Regions from separate parts of the Kitasatospora sp. NPDC094015 genome, predicted to be linked through region 1. Evidence: riboswitches for the same ligand, from Rfam matches in the RefSeq annotation. Region 1 holds a riboswitch; each other region holds the start of a gene.

Region 1 (3,839 bases):
GCCATCACCGGACTGATCTACGGCCTGCTGCTGTCCGGCTACGGTCTCGGCCTGCTGCTGCCGTGGGTGAACGACATCGTCCACCGGGTGATGCCGGTGGTCCTGCTCGCCGACTGGCTGCTGGTGCCGCCGGCCGCCCGGCTCGGCCGCACCACGGTGCTGAAGTGGCTGGTGTTCCCGCTCGTGTACCTGGTGTACACGCTGATCCGCGGGTCGCTGGTGCGGTGGTACCCGTACCCGTTCGTCGACCCGGGGCTGCCGGGCGGCTACGGCCGGGTGGCCGGCGCCTGCACGCTGCTGCTGGCGCTGTTCGTGGCGGTGGCCGCCGCGCTGGTCTGGCTCGGCAACCGGTTCCGCGCCCGCCGCACCCCCCGGGGTCGGCACGCCAGGAGCACGCCCGAGCCGGCCGGCGACCCCGGCTGAGCCGGCCGACCGATCGCACCCCCCCGCACCCCCCCGTACCGGCGCGAACCGAGGGAGCACCACCGCATGGGGCTGACCAGCCACAAGGTGCTGGCGATCGCCGTCCTGGCGGCCCTGCTGGTGGCCGCCGCGACGGTGCGCGGCTGGCCCCGGCTGGCCGCCCCCGGCCCGCGCGCGGTGGCCGGGCGGATCGCGGCGCTGCTGGCCACCCAGCTGGCGCTGCTGCTCGCGCTCGGGCTGGCCGCGAACGACTGGTTCTCCTTCTACGGCAGCTGGGACGACCTGCTCGGCACCGCGCCGGGCGGACCGGTCACGGTGACCACCGGAGCCCCGGGCGACGGGCTGCGGGTGCTCGGCCGCGAGCCGGTGCGCGGCGGCGGCGCGGTCGGCCGGGAGCCCGCCGCCTCCGGCGAGATCCAGGCGGTACGGATCACCGGCCCGCGCTCGGGGCTGAGCACCGACGGGTACGTCTACCTGCCGCCGCAGTACTTCCGGCCCGAGTACGCCGGCCGCCGCTTCCCCGCCGTCCTGGTGATGACGGGCTTCCCCGGGGACGCCCGGAACCTGATCACCCGGCTGAACTACCCCGGCGCGGCGCTGCGGCTCAACCTGGCCGGGCGGATGCCGCCCACCGTGCTGGTGCTGCTGCGGCCGTCCCCCGCGATGCCCGCCGACACCGAGTGCGAGGACGCCCCGGGCGGGGCCCGGGCCGAGACCTACCTGGCCCGCGACGTGCCGGCCGCGGTCGCGGCCGGCTTCCGGATCTCGCCCGACCCGCGCTCCTGGGCGGTGATGGGCAACTCGACCGGCGGCTACTGCGCGCTGAAGCTCGCCATGCGCCACCCCGAGGTCTTCCCGAGCGCCGTCGCGCTCTCCGGCTACTACCGGGCCGCCGAGGACGCCACCACCGGCGACCTGTTCGGCGGCAGCCCGCGCCGCCGGGAGGAGGCCGACCTGCTGTGGCGGCTGGGGCACCTGCCGCCGCCCGGCATCGCGGTGCTGCTGGCCGGGGCCGAACGCGGTGACGGCGACTACCTCGCGGACACCCGGGCGTTCGCCGCCGCGGTGCGGGCCCCGATGTCGCTGGCCACCGCCACGGTGCCGGAGGGCGGCCACAACTTCCGGACCTGGGGACTGCTGCTGCCGGCCGCGCTGGAGTGGCTGGCCGGGCGCCTGCGGGTCAGCTGAGCGGCCGGAGCTTCCCGGTGTGCAGCTCGCCGAACCGGCCACCCTCGCCCTCGTACGTCCAGAAGACGCGGACGGTCAGCGCGTTCAGGTCCATCACGTGGCTCACGGTGATGCCGCTCTGCTCCGTCCAGCTGACGAAGTAGACCTGCGGGCCCACCTCGGCGACGTGCAGCCGCACGTCCTCCCACTGCCCGGCCGACTCGCCGAGGCCCTCCCAGCGCAGCCGCGTCCCGTCGGCGGAGTAGGAGTTGCGGAAGGAGGCGCCGTTGTCGACGTCGAACAGGTAGGTACGTCCGGCGAAGCCAGGCAGGGGCGCGGTCATCTCAGGGGTGATCCTCTGATCGGTCGGCGGCGGGTGCGGCCGGGCCCCGGCCGCACCCCAAACCTAGCGGACGCGCGGTCGCCGCAGACCGGTCCGCCGGTGAACCGCTGCCCTACGGAGAGTTCCCGGCGGGCGCCGGTGTGAGGGACGTCTCGTTGTCCGTGTGCGATCCGTCTGCCTAGCCTGCACGGGATGCCCGGCTGGGCAGACCCGCCGTCGGGACGCCTAGTCCTGTCCACCCGAGGGCGGTCACTCGAGCACCGTCATGGACAGGAGCGGGGGAACCAGGTACGTGCCGTGCCCCGCTCCGCCCAGGAGCGGTCCGCGCGGCTTGGGGTGAAGCCGCACCACAGGCGGCCGGGCAGCCTCGTGCCCGAACCCGACAGCTCACCTCGCAGGCGTCGCAGAGGAAATCCCCCATGCGACTTTCCCCCACCCCCGCCCGCCTCGGCCTGCTCGCGGGCGCCACCGTGCTGGCCGGCATCCCGCTGGTCGGCCAGGCCCAGGCGGCCGGCCCCACGGTCACCCAGGACCGCCTCGGCCCGACGGCGATGGCCGCCGGCACCGCCGCCAAGGCCGGCCTCACGCTGCACTCCTCCGGCTGCTTCACCGCCAAGACCGTCGGCGTCGGCGTCCGCGACGCGGCCGGCCACAACCTCGACTTCCCGGGCAACGCGGCCAACGTGCAGATCTGCCCGGGCGGCACCACCTTCACCAGCGCCGCCCGCACCCTGCCGGCCGGCACCTACACCGAGTTCGGCTTCTGGCAGGACTCCGCGAACGCCTGGCACAACCTGCCCGCGCAGACCCTGACGGTGGCCGCGGCCGGCACCGGCACGCCGACCCCGGCTCCCACCCCGACGCCCACGCCGACGCCCACGCCGACCCCGACGCCGACCCCCACCCCCGGCACCGGCGCGCCGGTCGCGGGCAAGGCGCTGACCTGGTCGGACGAGTTCGACAGCCTGTCCAAGACCCGCTGGACCACCGACCGCAGCAGCTCCTACCGCTACGGCACCCACAACCCGGACGACAACAAGCTGGACTGGCTGAGCCCGAGCGGCGTCAGCGTCTCCGGCGGGCAGGCCACCTTCACCGCCAAGCCGGGCGCCAACAAGCTGGAGAACGGCAAGCAGGCCTGGGACACCGGCCTGCTCACCACCGAGTACTCCGCCGAGGGCTTCCAGGTGAAGACCGGCGACTACGCCGAGACCCGGGTCAAGCTGCCCGCCGGCACCGGCGCCTGGCCGGCGCTGTGGACCTGGAAGAACGGCAACGGGGAGATCGACTCCTTCGAGTACCACCCCGACAACCCGAACCTGCTGGAGCTGACCAACCACGTCAAGTCCGGCTCCAAGTACGTCACCGACGCGAACGCGATCGGCAAGGACAAGTGGGTCACCATCGGCACCTACTACGGCGCCGACTCGGTCGACTGGTACGTCAACGGCACCAAGGTCTTCTCCGACAACACCGGGGTCGGCACCAACTGGTCCGCGTACCTGATCCTCAACCTGTCGCTGAGCGCCGGCCAGTACCACCCCGCGCCCACCGGCACCGCGCCGATCACCTTCGCCGCGGACTACGTCCGGGTCTACCGCTGACCCTCACGCCGGCACGCTCAGCGTGAACGGCGTGCCGTCGTCCGCCGGGTGGCGGTCGTCGGCGCCGGACACCAGCAGGTGCCCCTCGGCCCGTGTGCCGGGGGGCACCTCGCGTGCCACCCGGACCGGCGCCAGGACGGTCGCGCTGCGCCCGGCGCCCAGGCCTGCGGGGAAGGTGCACCGCAGCAGGTGCCCGGCGCCGGAGGTGGTGCAGGAGTCGGGGAAGAACGGCCCCTCGAAGGTGAACCCGGCCGGCAGCTCGGCCAGCACGGTGAAGCCCGCGGCGGTCCGGTCCGGCCCGC
Region 2 (3,839 bases), on a different contig from region 1:
CGGCCAGCGCGGCCGCCGCCCGGCCCGAGGAGGGCGGCTGGTCGCCGAGGTCGAGCCGGTCCGTGCCGCGGGTCGCGCGCTGCTCGGCCTCCCGGGCGTCGTCGGCCGCCATCCGGGCCCGCTCGACCGTGCCCAGCCCGTTCAGCAGGTGCTGCGCCTTCACCAGCCGCTGGTGGATCTCGGTCTTGCTCTCCGCGAGGGTCCGCCGGACGTCCTCCAGCTCGGTGAGCTTGGCGCCGACCTCCTGGCGGCGCTGGTCCAGCCGGCGCTGGCGGTCCAGGACCTGGTGCAGCGCGTCGTTCTGCCGCTGCGCGGCCTGGTCGAGCACGCGGGCCCCGGCCAGGTAGGCGTCGGGGTCGGAGTCGAGCATCAGCCGCACCCCCGGGTCCATCCCGCCGGAGCGGTACTGCTCGGCCGCCAGCGACCCGAGGTCCTGGCGGAGCCGGTTGAGGTCCTCCTGGCCGGCCGCGACCTGGCCCTGCAGCAGGGTGGTCTCGCGCTGCAGCCGCTTCTGGTACTCCTGGGCGGCGTTGTACTTCTCGGACGCCTGCTCGGCCTCGTCGTAGAGCTGGTCGATCTGCGCCTTCACGTCCTTCTTGGCGGTCGGCTCGACCGGGGCGCCGGGGAGGGCATGGGCACTGCCCGCGACCGTCACACCGAGGGCGGTGGTGGCGGCGGCCGTGACCGCGAGTGCGCGGGCGAGCCGCCGCACGCCTGGCAGTTGGGGACGGCGGTGCACGGTCATGCTGCGGCGGCTCCGTTCCTGCGACCGGGCCACCGCCGCCGCCCGGACCGGGTCGGCCGTCCTCGCGGAGGTCCGGGGGCAGACCCTAGCGAGTCGCGGCGATCCAGTCCAAACCCCTCCAGGAGCGAATATTTGAGCACTAATCGGACAGCTGGCCCAATCCCCGGCCCGCCGCAGGTCGGCGGGTACGACGACGCCGGCCCGGTGCTCGTGGGAGCACCGGGCCGGCGGACGGCGTGACACGGGGTCAGGGGCGGACGATCTTCGAGATCGGCATCGCGGTCGCCGACTCGTAGCGCACCGGGACACCGGTGCGCGGCGCGTGGATGATCTGGCCGTTGCCGATGTACATCCCGACGTGGTGCTGGTCGCCGTAGTAGATGATCAGGTCGCCCGGCTGGGCGTTGGCCACGTTGGTGCCGATGCTGGTGCCGGCGCCGGCCTGGTCCTGCGAGGTGCGCGGCAGCGACACGCCCGCCTGGGCGTAGGCCCACTTCATCAGACCGGAGCAGTCGAAGGCGCTCGGGCCGGCCGCGCCGTACGAGTACGGCGAGCCGAGCTTGGAGGTGGCCGCGGCGATCGCGGCGGCGGCGTGCGAGCCGGCCGGCACGTTGACCGGCACGTCGGCGCGGGCGGAGTCGCGGGAGGCGCGCTCGGGCGCCGGGGCGGAGGTCGCCTTGGCCTTCGCCTCGGCCGCGGACTTCGCCTCGGCGGCGGCGAGGTCGTCCCGCTCCTTCTGGGTGAGCGAGTCGAGCAGGCTCTGCGCCTTGGCGAGCTTGCCGAGGATCTCTTCCTTGTCGGCCTTCAGCCGCTTGGTGGTGGCGTCCAGCTCGGCGAGCTTCTGCTCGGCCTCCACCTTCTGCTGGTCGAGCTTGGCCTGCTGGTCCTTGAACGACTTCAGCACGTCGGCCTGCGAGCTGCCGACCTGGTTGGCCGCGCCGGCCTGGTTGAGGAAGGAGTCCGGGCTGGCGGAGAGCATCAGCTGCACGGTCTGCGGGATCCCGCCGGTGCGGTACTGCTCCGCGGCGAGCTCGCCCAGGGTGCCCTGGATGCCGCTGACCTGCGCCTGCTGCCGGGCCACCTGGTCCTGGAGCTGCCCGACCTGCTTCTGCAGGTCCTGCTCGCGCTCGGTGGCGGCGTTGAACGCCTCGGTCTTGACCTCGGCCTGCTCGTTGAGCTCATCGACCTGCTGCTTGACCTGGTCCTTGGTGGGGGCCGGGTCGGCGTGCGCGCCGGTCTGCGCGGAGAGCGCCACCGCGGTGGCCGCGGCGGCCGTCAGGATCGAGACACGGGCCCGACCGGCGGGCTTGGGACGACGATGGGACGCCACGAAGGCGGACTCCTTCTTCCTCACACCGCCTACCGGGTGAGCTGACGGGTTCGGGCCGGAAGAGATGCCCTACGACGCCTCACCGACCACCCGTCAGGTGCGCGGTCCTCCGCGCACCGCCGGAGCGGCGGCCTGGCGCCGATTCACCCCGAGGAACGTGGTTCCCCGGCTCCGATCGACAGCACCCCCAACGGGGGCTTCCCCCTGGGCAGTCGGGCTGCCCAGCTGCGTCTCGGACTCGGCGGCGACCACCGTTGTCACCCTGGTTGGGTGAGCGACTGGGCGGCGGTCCGTGGGATGACCCTAGTAACCCATCCGTGATCCGTTCAAATCCTTGTCGGAAAAAAGTCGAAATCCTTGCCCTGTTCGATTGCGATTGCGACCGACAGTGACAGCTTCCCTACGCAGGGATGATGGATATCCCGGAAACGGCCGGAATGCGAAACACCCGAACGTGTCGGAGATCACAAGGAGATCTCGACCCGCCCGGGCGTGTCATGGGCCGTCAGTTCGCCGGAAGTACGGGCAAATGTCCGATATGGGACGGGCCGTCAGGGGCCCGCCGCCGGCGCGGCCGAGGTGGCTCAGACCCGGCGGATGGTCTTGATCGGCATGGCGTCGGCCGCCATCACCTTCACCACGTCACCGGTGTGCGGGGCGTGCACCACCAGGCCGTTGCCGATGTACATCCCGACGTGGTGCGCGTCGCTGTGGTAGATCACCAGGTCGCCGGGCTGGGCGTTGGCGATGTTGGTGCCGACGTTGGTACCCACGCTGGCCTGCGACTGCGAGGTGCGCGGCAGCGAGACACCGGCCTTGGCGTACGCCCAGACCATCAGGCCGGAGCAGTCGAAGGTGCTCGGGCCGGTGGCGCCCCAGACGTACGCCGAACCGCGCTTGCTCATCGCGGCCGCGACCGCCGCCGCGGCGTAGCCGCTGGGGGCCGGCAGGTTCGCCAGGTCGTAGCGGGAGTCGCTGCGGGATGCCTTGTCGCCCATCACCGCGGCCCGGTCGGCGGCGCTCAGCTGGCTCAGCAGCTGCTGCGCCTCCTTGAGCTTGGCCTGGACGTCGTTCTTCGCGTCGTTCAGCGCCTGGGTGCTGCGGTCCAGCTCGGCGAGGACGGTCGCCGCCTCCTGCTTCTGCTGGTCCAGCCGGCGCTGCTGGTCCTTCAGCGACTTCAGGGTGTCCGCCTGGGTGCTGGCCGCCTGCTCGAAGCTGGAGGCCTGCGCCAGGTAGCCGTCCGGGTTGGTGGAGAGCATCAGCTGCATCGACGGGTCGATGCCGCCGGAGCGGTACTCCTGCCCGGCCACCGCGGCCAGCCCGGAGGCCAGCTCGGTCATCTGGCCCTGGCCGCGGGCGACCTGGTCCTGGAGCTGGTCGGCCTGCTTGCGCAGCTGGTCGGCCCGCTCCTTGGCGCCGTTGTAGCGCTCGGCGGCCTGCTCCTGCTCGTCCAGCAGCTTGTCGACCTGCGCCTTGACCTCGTCCTTGTTCGGCTTGGCGGGCGCGGCGTGCGCGCTCACCTGGGCGGACAGGGCGACCGCGGTCGCTGCGGCAGCGGTCAGCACGGTCACCCGCGCACGGCTCGGCTGCTTAGGACGGCGGTGGGAGGCCAAGGGGGTAGCTCCTTCTTCCTGCTGGACTCACCCGAACGAGCGAAAGTCCGGAATATAGGTTTGACGCCAGACCCTAGTGAAGATCATGCTCCGGCGCCACTCCCCTACCGGAACGAACTTCCTACCCGCCACGGGACTTCACGCCGCCGAC
Region 3 (3,839 bases), on a different contig from region 1:
GTGGGAGTTCGCCGCCGATCCCTACCCCGCGTACGCCTGGCTGCGCGAGCACGCCCCCGTGCACCGCACCACGCTCCCCAGCGGGGTGGACGCCTGGCTGGTCACCCGGTACGCCGACGCCCGGCAGGCGCTGGCCGACGGCCGGCTCTCCAAGAACCCGGCGCACCACAGCGAGCAGGCGCACCGCAGCGGCCGGGTCGGCATCCCGGGGGAGCGCCAGGCCGACCTGATGACCCACCTGCTCAACATCGACCCGCCGGACCACACCCGGCTGCGCCGGCTGGTCTCCAAGGCCTTCACCCCGCGCCGGGTCGCCGAGTTCGAGCCCAGGGTGCAGCAGCTCACCGACCGGCTGATCGACGGCTTCGCGGCCCGCGGCTCGGCCGACCTGATCCACGAGTTCGCCTTCCCGCTCCCCATCTACGCGATCTGCGACCTGCTCGGCGTGCCCGCCGAGGACCAGGACGACTTCCGGGACTGGGCCGGCATGATGATCCGGCACGGCGGCGGCCCGCGCGGCGGGGTGGCCCGGGCGGTCAAGAAGATGCGCACGTACCTGCTGGAGCTGATCCACCGCAAGCGCGCCGACCTCGGCGACGACCTGATCTCCGGGCTGATCCGGGCCAGCGACCACGGCGAGCACCTGACCGAGAACGAGGCCGCCGCGATGGCCTTCATCCTGCTCTTCGCCGGCTTCGAGACCACCGTCAACCTGATCGGCAACGGCCTGTACGCGCTGCTCGGCCACCCCGAGCAGCGGGCCCTGCTCCAGGAGTCGGTCCACCGCGGCGAGCGCGCCCTGCTGGCCACCGCGGTGGAGGAGCTGCTGCGCTACGACGGGCCGGTGGAGCTGGCCACCTGGCGCTTCGCCACCCGGCCGCTGACCATCGGCGGGGTGGACATCCCGGTGGGCGACCCGGTGCTGGTGGTGCTGGCCGCGGCCGACCGCGACCCGGCCCGGTTCGCCGCCGAGAACACCCTCGACCTCGCCCGCCGGGACAACCCGCACCTCGGCTTCGGCCACGGCATCCACTACTGCATCGGCGCCCCGCTGGCCCGGCTGGAGGGGCAGCTCGCGATCGCCACCCTGCTCACCCGGCTGCCGGACCTCTCGCTCGCCGCGGACCCGGCCGAGCTGCGCTGGCGCGGCGGTCTGATCATGCGGGGTCTGCGCGAACTGCCGGTGGCCTTCACCCCGCGTCCCTGATCACCCGCCCGGACGCCCGGGGCCCGTTCTGACGGCGTGTCGAACGTGCGTGTCGCGCCGCCGTCCGAAACGTCATCAACCTGGACATACCTAGACGGTTGGTGAACGATCTGGCGATGTTCGTAATTTCCTCGTGATACCCACGATATGAGCTTGTGATTGACCGACAGATCTGCCTAACCTCCGTGCAGCCCGCAGCCGTGGGCCCCGGACCCGGTACGCCGAATCCTGTCCGCCGTGCCCGGGAAACCGACCAGACCAAGGACAGGGGCGGGGGACCCAGGTTTGTTGCCGTCCCCGACGGCTCGGGGTGAAGCCGCCGGCGGGCACAGGTCCTCCCTGTGACCCGCCGAGCGGCCGGGCCACCTCCCGGTCCGAACCCGACAGCTCACCTCGCAGGCGTTCGGAGAGGGAACCACATGCTCTTCACCGGTACGGTCTGTCACCGCCGCTGGACCCGGGCCGAGCAGGCCATCGTCGCCGGCGTCGCCGGCGCCGGGCTGGCGCTGCCGCTGCTCACCGCCGGCGTCGCCGCCGCCGCGCCCGTCTCCACCTGGGAGAAGGTCGCCCAGTGCGAGAGCGGCGGGAACTGGGGCATCAACACCGGGAACGGCTTCTACGGCGGCCTGCAGTTCACCCCCAGCACCTGGCGCTCCTTCGGCGGCACCCAGTACGCGGGCCAGGCCCACCAGGCCACCAAGGCGCAGCAGATCACCGTCGCCGAGCGGGTGCTGGCCGCACAGGGCCCGGGCGCCTGGCCGGTCTGCTCGCTCAGAGCCGGCCTCGCCAAGGGCGGTTCACCGGCCCGGGTGGACGCCGACGGTCCCGGTCGGGACGAGGCGCCGGGCCGCTCCGGCGCGAACGGCTCGAACGGCGGGAACAGCGCGAACGGCTCGCGCGGACCGCGCGACGCCGAGGCGCAGGCCGCCCCCGAGCCGGCCGCCGCGCCGTCGGGCGAGGGCTCGTACACCGTCTCGCCGGGGGACACCCTGTCGGCGATCGCCGAGGCGCAGCGCGTCGAGGGCGGGTGGGAGCGGCTCTACCAGGCCAACCGCTCGGTGGTCGGCACCGACCCGGACCTGATCGAGCCGGGCCAGGTGCTCCACCTCGGCTGATCCGGCGGCCCGCGCGCCGGGCCGGTCCGGCGGCCGCCCCCGGGACCGGCCTGGTTTGCGGGCATTCAGGTGAACTACCGGCGAGTAGCCGGGTCACACGGTGAGACGGAGCCGAGGTCTGCGCGGCCGGGCAGCCGGGTGCGGTTAGGCTCTGGTCGTAACGACAACACATCCCGCTTCCGCAAGGAGATGCCTCGTGCCGTCCATTGATGTCGTCGTAGCCCGTGAGATTCTCGACTCGCGCGGTAACCCCACGGTCGAGGTCGAGGTCGGGCTCGACGACGGCAGCACGGGCCGTGCCGCCGTCCCGTCCGGCGCCTCCACCGGTGCCTTCGAGGCCCTCGAGCTGCGCGACGGCGACAAGAACCGCTACTTCGGCAAGGGCGTCGAGAAGGCCGTACTGGCCGTCATCGAGCAGATCGGCCCGGAGCTGGTCGGCTACGACGCCACCGAGCAGCGCCTGATCGACCAGGCCATGCTCGACCTGGACGCCACCCCGGACAAGTCCTCGCTGGGCGCCAACGCGATCCTCGGCGTCTCCCTCGCCGTCGCGCACGCCGCCTCCGAGGCCTCCGACCTGCCGCTGTTCCGCTACCTCGGCGGTCCCAACGCGCACGTGCTGCCCGTCCCGATGATGAACATCCTCAACGGCGGCTCGCACGCGGACTCCAACGTGGACATCCAGGAGTTCATGATCGCTCCGATCGGTGCGGAGTCCTTCTCCGAGGCCGTCCGCTGGGGCGTCGAGGTCTACCACACGCTCAAGGGCGTGCTGAAGGAGCGCGGCCTGTCCACCGGCCTCGGCGACGAGGGCGGTTTCGCGCCGAACCTGGACTCCAACCGCGAGGCGCTCGACCTCATCACCGAGGCGATCAAGAAGGCCGGCTACACCCCGGGCAAGGACGTCGCCCTGGCCCTGGACGTCGCCGCCTCCGAGTTCCACCAGGACGGCACCTACCAGTTCGAGGGCAAGGCGATCTCCTCCGCCGAGCTCATCGACTACTACGCCGAGCTGGTCGCCGCCTACCCGCTGGTCTCCATCGAGGACCCGCTGGACGAGTCGGACTGGGACGGCTGGAAGGCCATGACCGAGCGCCTCGGCGACAAGGTCCAGCTGGTCGGTGACGACCTGTTCGTCACCAACCCGGAGCGCCTGCGCCGCGGCATCGAGTCCGGCACCGCCAACGCGCTGCTGGTCAAGGTCAACCAGATCGGCTCGCTGACCGAGACCCTGGACGCCGTCGAGCTGGCCCAGCGCAACGGCTACCGCTGCATGATGTCGCACCGCTCGGGCGAGACCGAGGACGTCACCATCGCCGACCTCGCCGTCGCCACCAACTGCGGCCAGATCAAGACCGGCGCCCCGGCCCGCTCCGAGCGCGTCGCCAAGTACAACCAGCTGCTGCGCATCGAGGAGATCCTCGACGACGCCGCCGAGTACGCGGGCCGCGGGGCGTTCCCCCGCTTCCGCGCCGCCGAGTGAGCAGCCGCTAGGCAGCTGAGCGACAAGACCGGCT
Region 4 (3,839 bases), on a different contig from region 1:
GATGGTCGCCGCCGGCCGCGGCAACCCCCTCGCCTCCCGCCTCATCCACCGGGCCCACGCCGAGAACGGCTGGCACCTCTACGCCCCCGCCTGCGCGCTCGTGGAGGCCGACCGCGCGCGCCCCGGCACCGCCGAGCACCTCGCCGCGCTGCCCGCCGTCATCGTCCTCGAACTCGACCTCGCCGCCGCCCTGGCGGTCGCGGCAGGGACCACCTGGGGACGGGACCACTGCCGGTACGCGGCGACACCCACCCCCGAACGGCCGGACGGCGCCCTGATCGCCACCGTCGACCCGGGCCGCTGGAAGGACGAGCCGGTCCGGCTCATCGATCTCACTGCCTGACCGAGGGCGACTCCCGCCTACCCCCAGGAGCCCGCGGTGCCGGTGGTACCCGTGCTGCGGCCGGTCTCCGTGCCACGCGTCTCCGTGCTGCGGCGGGTGGGCGCCGGGATCGGGCCGAGGTCGGGGTCGGAGCTGGTGCGGGTGGTCGGGGCGGCGGCCGTGACGGGTGCGTCCTGGGGAGCGCGGCGGGGCGCCTCGGTGCCGAGCGCCTCCAGGCGGACCACGAAGTTGCGGACACTGGTGTCGTGCGGGTGCTGCGGCCACCGGACGTCCTTGGCGTGCACCACCCGGCTGCGCCGGCCGCCGTGCGAGGAGAGCGGTCCGGGCACCACCTTCACGTCCGGCCGCCAGCCGAGGCCCGGGTAGAGGTGCTCCAGGACCAGCTCCCAGGAGTCCTCCCGGACGTCGAGGAACTCCCCGACCCGGCCCGCCACCACCTGGCTGCCGTACGGCGTCCGCACCACCGCCCGCTGTTCGAAGTCGGCGTCCTTGCCGACCACGGTGATCCGCCACGGGCCGTCGAATCGCAGCATGGGTGTCCTCCTGGGCTTGCGGTCCGGGCGCACGACCGCGCCCGTCCAGGAGTACGGGCCGCCGGGTCGCGGCGGTTCGCCACGTCCCGACGGCCCGTCCGGGTCGTCCGCTCAGTTGCCGTGCCGGCCCTTGCGCCGGGCGGCGACCAGCACCCCGACGCCGACCAGCACCGCGCCGCCGCCGACGGCCGCGATCAGACCGCCGTTGCTGCCGCCGCCGGTCTCGGCCAGCTTCGGCTTGTCGGGCGTGGCGGACCCGCTCGGGGTCGGCGTGCCGGAGGTCGGCGTGGACGGCGAGGCGGCCGGGACGGACGCGCTGGGCGACGGGGTGCCGCTCGGCGGCGGGGTGGGCCTGCCGCTCGGCGGCACCGACGGGCTCGGCGGGGTGGACGGCGGGGTGCAGAGCGGCACGTCGGCGATCTTCTTGTCGACGTGGGTGTCCGCCAGCGTGTAGCGCCAGGTGTCGCCCTTGCCGGTGTAGCCGACGGTCAGCTTGACGGTGCCGTGGGCGTCCACGGTGCCGGTGTACTTCTCGTCGCTGCCCTGGCGGGCGAAGGTGTAGTCGCCCTTGGCCTTGTAGTTGTTGCCGAGCACGACCTGGACGTGGGTCTCGTCGGTCCGGCAGCCGACGGTCAGCGCGGCGTCGCTCGGGTGCCAGGCGAACGCGGTGCCGGAGCCCGCCGCGGCGAGCGCGGCGACCGCGCAGCCCACGACGACAGCGGATCGGACCTGCTTCATGTACGCATCTCCTTCAGGTCCCGGGAGGCGGGACGGAGTTCTCCGGGATTCGGTGGACCGGATTCGATGGACCAGCACGGGCCGCCGCCCCACCCCGGCCGGTCCTGCCGACCGGGCGCAGCGACACGTCAACCCGTCCTACGGCTGCGCCCGGTCGCCGGGTTCAGCCGCGGGGCCCGCCGGGGGCCGGCCGCACCGTGGCCTGCGTCACGCCGGTCGGCGCCGGTCCGCACCCTGCCGGTCGCCCCTGGTGGACGGTGCGACGGCGAACCTCCGGTGCCGCCCCGGGGTGCTTCCGGCACGCCCGCGAGCGCAGGTCAGGAGGGTCTCGGCCACCAAGGCACAAGTAATTCGTGATGATTGTGTGATGCTCAGTATGCAGGCTTGTTATTGAGGCGTTGATCCCTCTAATCTCCGGTTCAGTCCGCTGCTGCGGACTCCCGGTGACACGGCACGCCCAACCCTGCCCACCGCGTGACCGGGACGACCGAAAGACCCTGGGCAGGGGCGGGGGACCCAGGTTCTTTCGCCGATCCCCCTCGGCTTGGGGTGAAGCCGCGCAGCGCGCGGCCGGGCCACCTCCCGGTCCGAACCCGACAGCTCACCTCGCAGGCGTGCGGAGAGGGATATCTGATGGTCTTTTCGGGCTCCGGTCGTCACCGTCGTCCCACCCAGACCGATCGCGCCGTCGCGGCCGCCGGTGTGGCGGGGGTCGGGCTGGCCCTGCCGCTGCTGACCGCGACCGGGGCGCACGCCGCCACGCCGGACACCTGGCAGGCGGTCGCGCAGTGCGAGACGGGCGGGAACTGGACGGTCGACCCGGGCACCGGGCGCTACGGCGGCCTCGGGCTCACCCTGCGGACCTGGGTGGCGTACGGCGGCGACGAGTTCGCGGCGCAGCCCGACCACGCCACCCCGCAGGAGCAGATCACCGTCGCGGAGCGACTGCTCGCCGGGCACGGCCCGAGCCTGTGGCCCACCTGCGGCCCGGCCGCCGGCCTGCCGGCCGCGCAGACCCCGGCGCCCACCAGCACGCCCGAGCCCACGCCGGCCCCGAGCACCTCGGCACCGGTCCGCGGCGACGGCGGCGTGGTCCCGCAGTTCCCGCTGCCGTACCTGACCTCGCAGCCCTCCGTCCCGACCGAGGGCAACGGCACCACCGCCCCGGTCCCGCCGGCCGGCCAGGACCAGCCCGCCGGCCGGCCCGGCACCCAGCCGTCCGGCCAGCCGAGCACGCTGCCGGGCACGCCGACCGGCCAGCCCACCGGCGACCCGACGGCCACCACGCCGGTCACCACCCCGGACCCGACCGCGACCGTCCCCGGCACGCCGGTCAGCCCCTCGCCGTCCGGCACCCCGACCACCGGCGACCTGCCCGTGCCGGGCGCCACCGGCACCACCGCGCCGACCACCGGCCTGCCGGTCGACCCCGCCACCACCCCCGCCCCGACGACGGCCGCCACGCCCGACCCGGCCGCCACGACCCCGGTCGCCGCCACCACCCCGGCGCCCGCCACCACCTACACGGTGGCCCCCGGCGACACCCTCTCCACCATCTCCAACAGCCTGACCCTGGGCGGCTGGCAGCACCTGTACGACAACAACTCCCCGACGGTCGGCGGCAACCCGGACCTGATCCACCCCGGCCAGGTGCTCACCCTCCCCTGAGCCGTCCGGACTTCCGGGCGGGGCCGGCACCGGCCCCGCCCGGAAGCGTGACGGGCGGCCCTGGCAGACTGCCGCCGGCGGCCCGTACCGGACGATCAGCACCCGAGGTTCCATGCAGCACCTGCTCACCGGCTTCACGCCGATCTGGGTGCTCACCGCGGTCGGGTACCTGGTCGCCCGCACCGGGCTGCTCGGCCCGCAGGCGGAGGCGGTGCTCGGCCGGTTCGTCTTCCACGTGGCCATGCCCGCCGCGCTGTTCACGATGCTCGCCGGGGCCCGGCTGGACACCTTCGCCACCGGCGCGATGCTGGCCTTCGCCGCCGGCACGGTGCTCGCCACCGGACTGGGCGCGCTGGCCGCACGCCGGCTGTTCGACCGCCGGCCGGCCGACCAGGCGATCAGCGGCATGGCCGCCGGGTACGTCAACTCGGCCAACCTGGGCATCCCGGTGGCCCTCCAGGTGCTCGGTGACGCCTCGTTCGTCGCGCAGATCCTGCTGTTCCAGGTGCTGCTGGTCTCCCCGGTGATCCTCGCGCTGCTGGACGTGGGCACCGCGC

Evidence for each region. A riboswitch is a leader RNA that binds a small molecule or an ion and turns the genes downstream of it on or off. The one in region 1 is predicted to bind cyclic di-AMP.
Region 2: it holds a riboswitch for cyclic di-AMP, as region 1 does, so the genes downstream of both, ABT014_RS03230 (C40 family peptidase) here and ABT014_RS00775 (glycoside hydrolase family 16 protein) in region 1, are expected to answer to the same signal.
Region 3: it holds a riboswitch for cyclic di-AMP, as region 1 does, so the genes downstream of both, ABT014_RS04800 (transglycosylase family protein) here and ABT014_RS00775 (glycoside hydrolase family 16 protein) in region 1, are expected to answer to the same signal.
Region 4: it holds a riboswitch for cyclic di-AMP, as region 1 does, so the genes downstream of both, ABT014_RS14760 (transglycosylase family protein) here and ABT014_RS00775 (glycoside hydrolase family 16 protein) in region 1, are expected to answer to the same signal.

What each region holds. Positions count from the first base shown of each region.
Region 1 is NZ_JBEOUL010000001.1:173,849-177,687, reverse strand. It holds gene ABT014_RS00790 (Pr6Pr family membrane protein) at 1-423, shown strand, start outside; gene ABT014_RS00785 (alpha/beta hydrolase) at 490-1,611, shown strand; gene ABT014_RS00780 (phenolic acid decarboxylase) at 1,604-1,933, opposite strand; cyclic di-AMP (ydaO/yuaA leader) riboswitch at 2,182-2,349, shown strand; gene ABT014_RS00775 (glycoside hydrolase family 16 protein) at 2,353-3,537, shown strand; gene ABT014_RS00770 (hypothetical protein) at 3,541-3,839, opposite strand, start outside.
Region 2 is NZ_JBEOUL010000002.1:205,381-209,219, forward strand. It holds gene ABT014_RS03225 (C40 family peptidase) at 1-745, opposite strand, end outside; gene ABT014_RS03230 (C40 family peptidase) at 993-2,075, opposite strand; cyclic di-AMP (ydaO/yuaA leader) riboswitch at 2,086-2,269, opposite strand; gene ABT014_RS03235 (C40 family peptidase) at 2,660-3,688, opposite strand.
Region 3 is NZ_JBEOUL010000003.1:108,994-112,832, reverse strand. It holds gene ABT014_RS04805 (cytochrome P450 family protein) at 1-1,207, shown strand, start outside; cyclic di-AMP (ydaO/yuaA leader) riboswitch at 1,431-1,625, shown strand; partial or broken gene ABT014_RS04800 (transglycosylase family protein) at 1,627-2,316, shown strand; gene eno (phosphopyruvate hydratase) at 2,519-3,805, shown strand.
Region 4 is NZ_JBEOUL010000009.1:226,453-230,291, reverse strand. It holds gene ABT014_RS14775 (hypothetical protein) at 2-343, shown strand; gene ABT014_RS14770 (hypothetical protein) at 361-876, opposite strand; gene ABT014_RS14765 (LPXTG cell wall anchor domain-containing protein) at 988-1,614, opposite strand; cyclic di-AMP (ydaO/yuaA leader) riboswitch at 2,090-2,243, shown strand; gene ABT014_RS14760 (transglycosylase family protein) at 2,248-3,282, shown strand; gene ABT014_RS14755 (AEC family transporter) at 3,395-3,839, shown strand, end outside.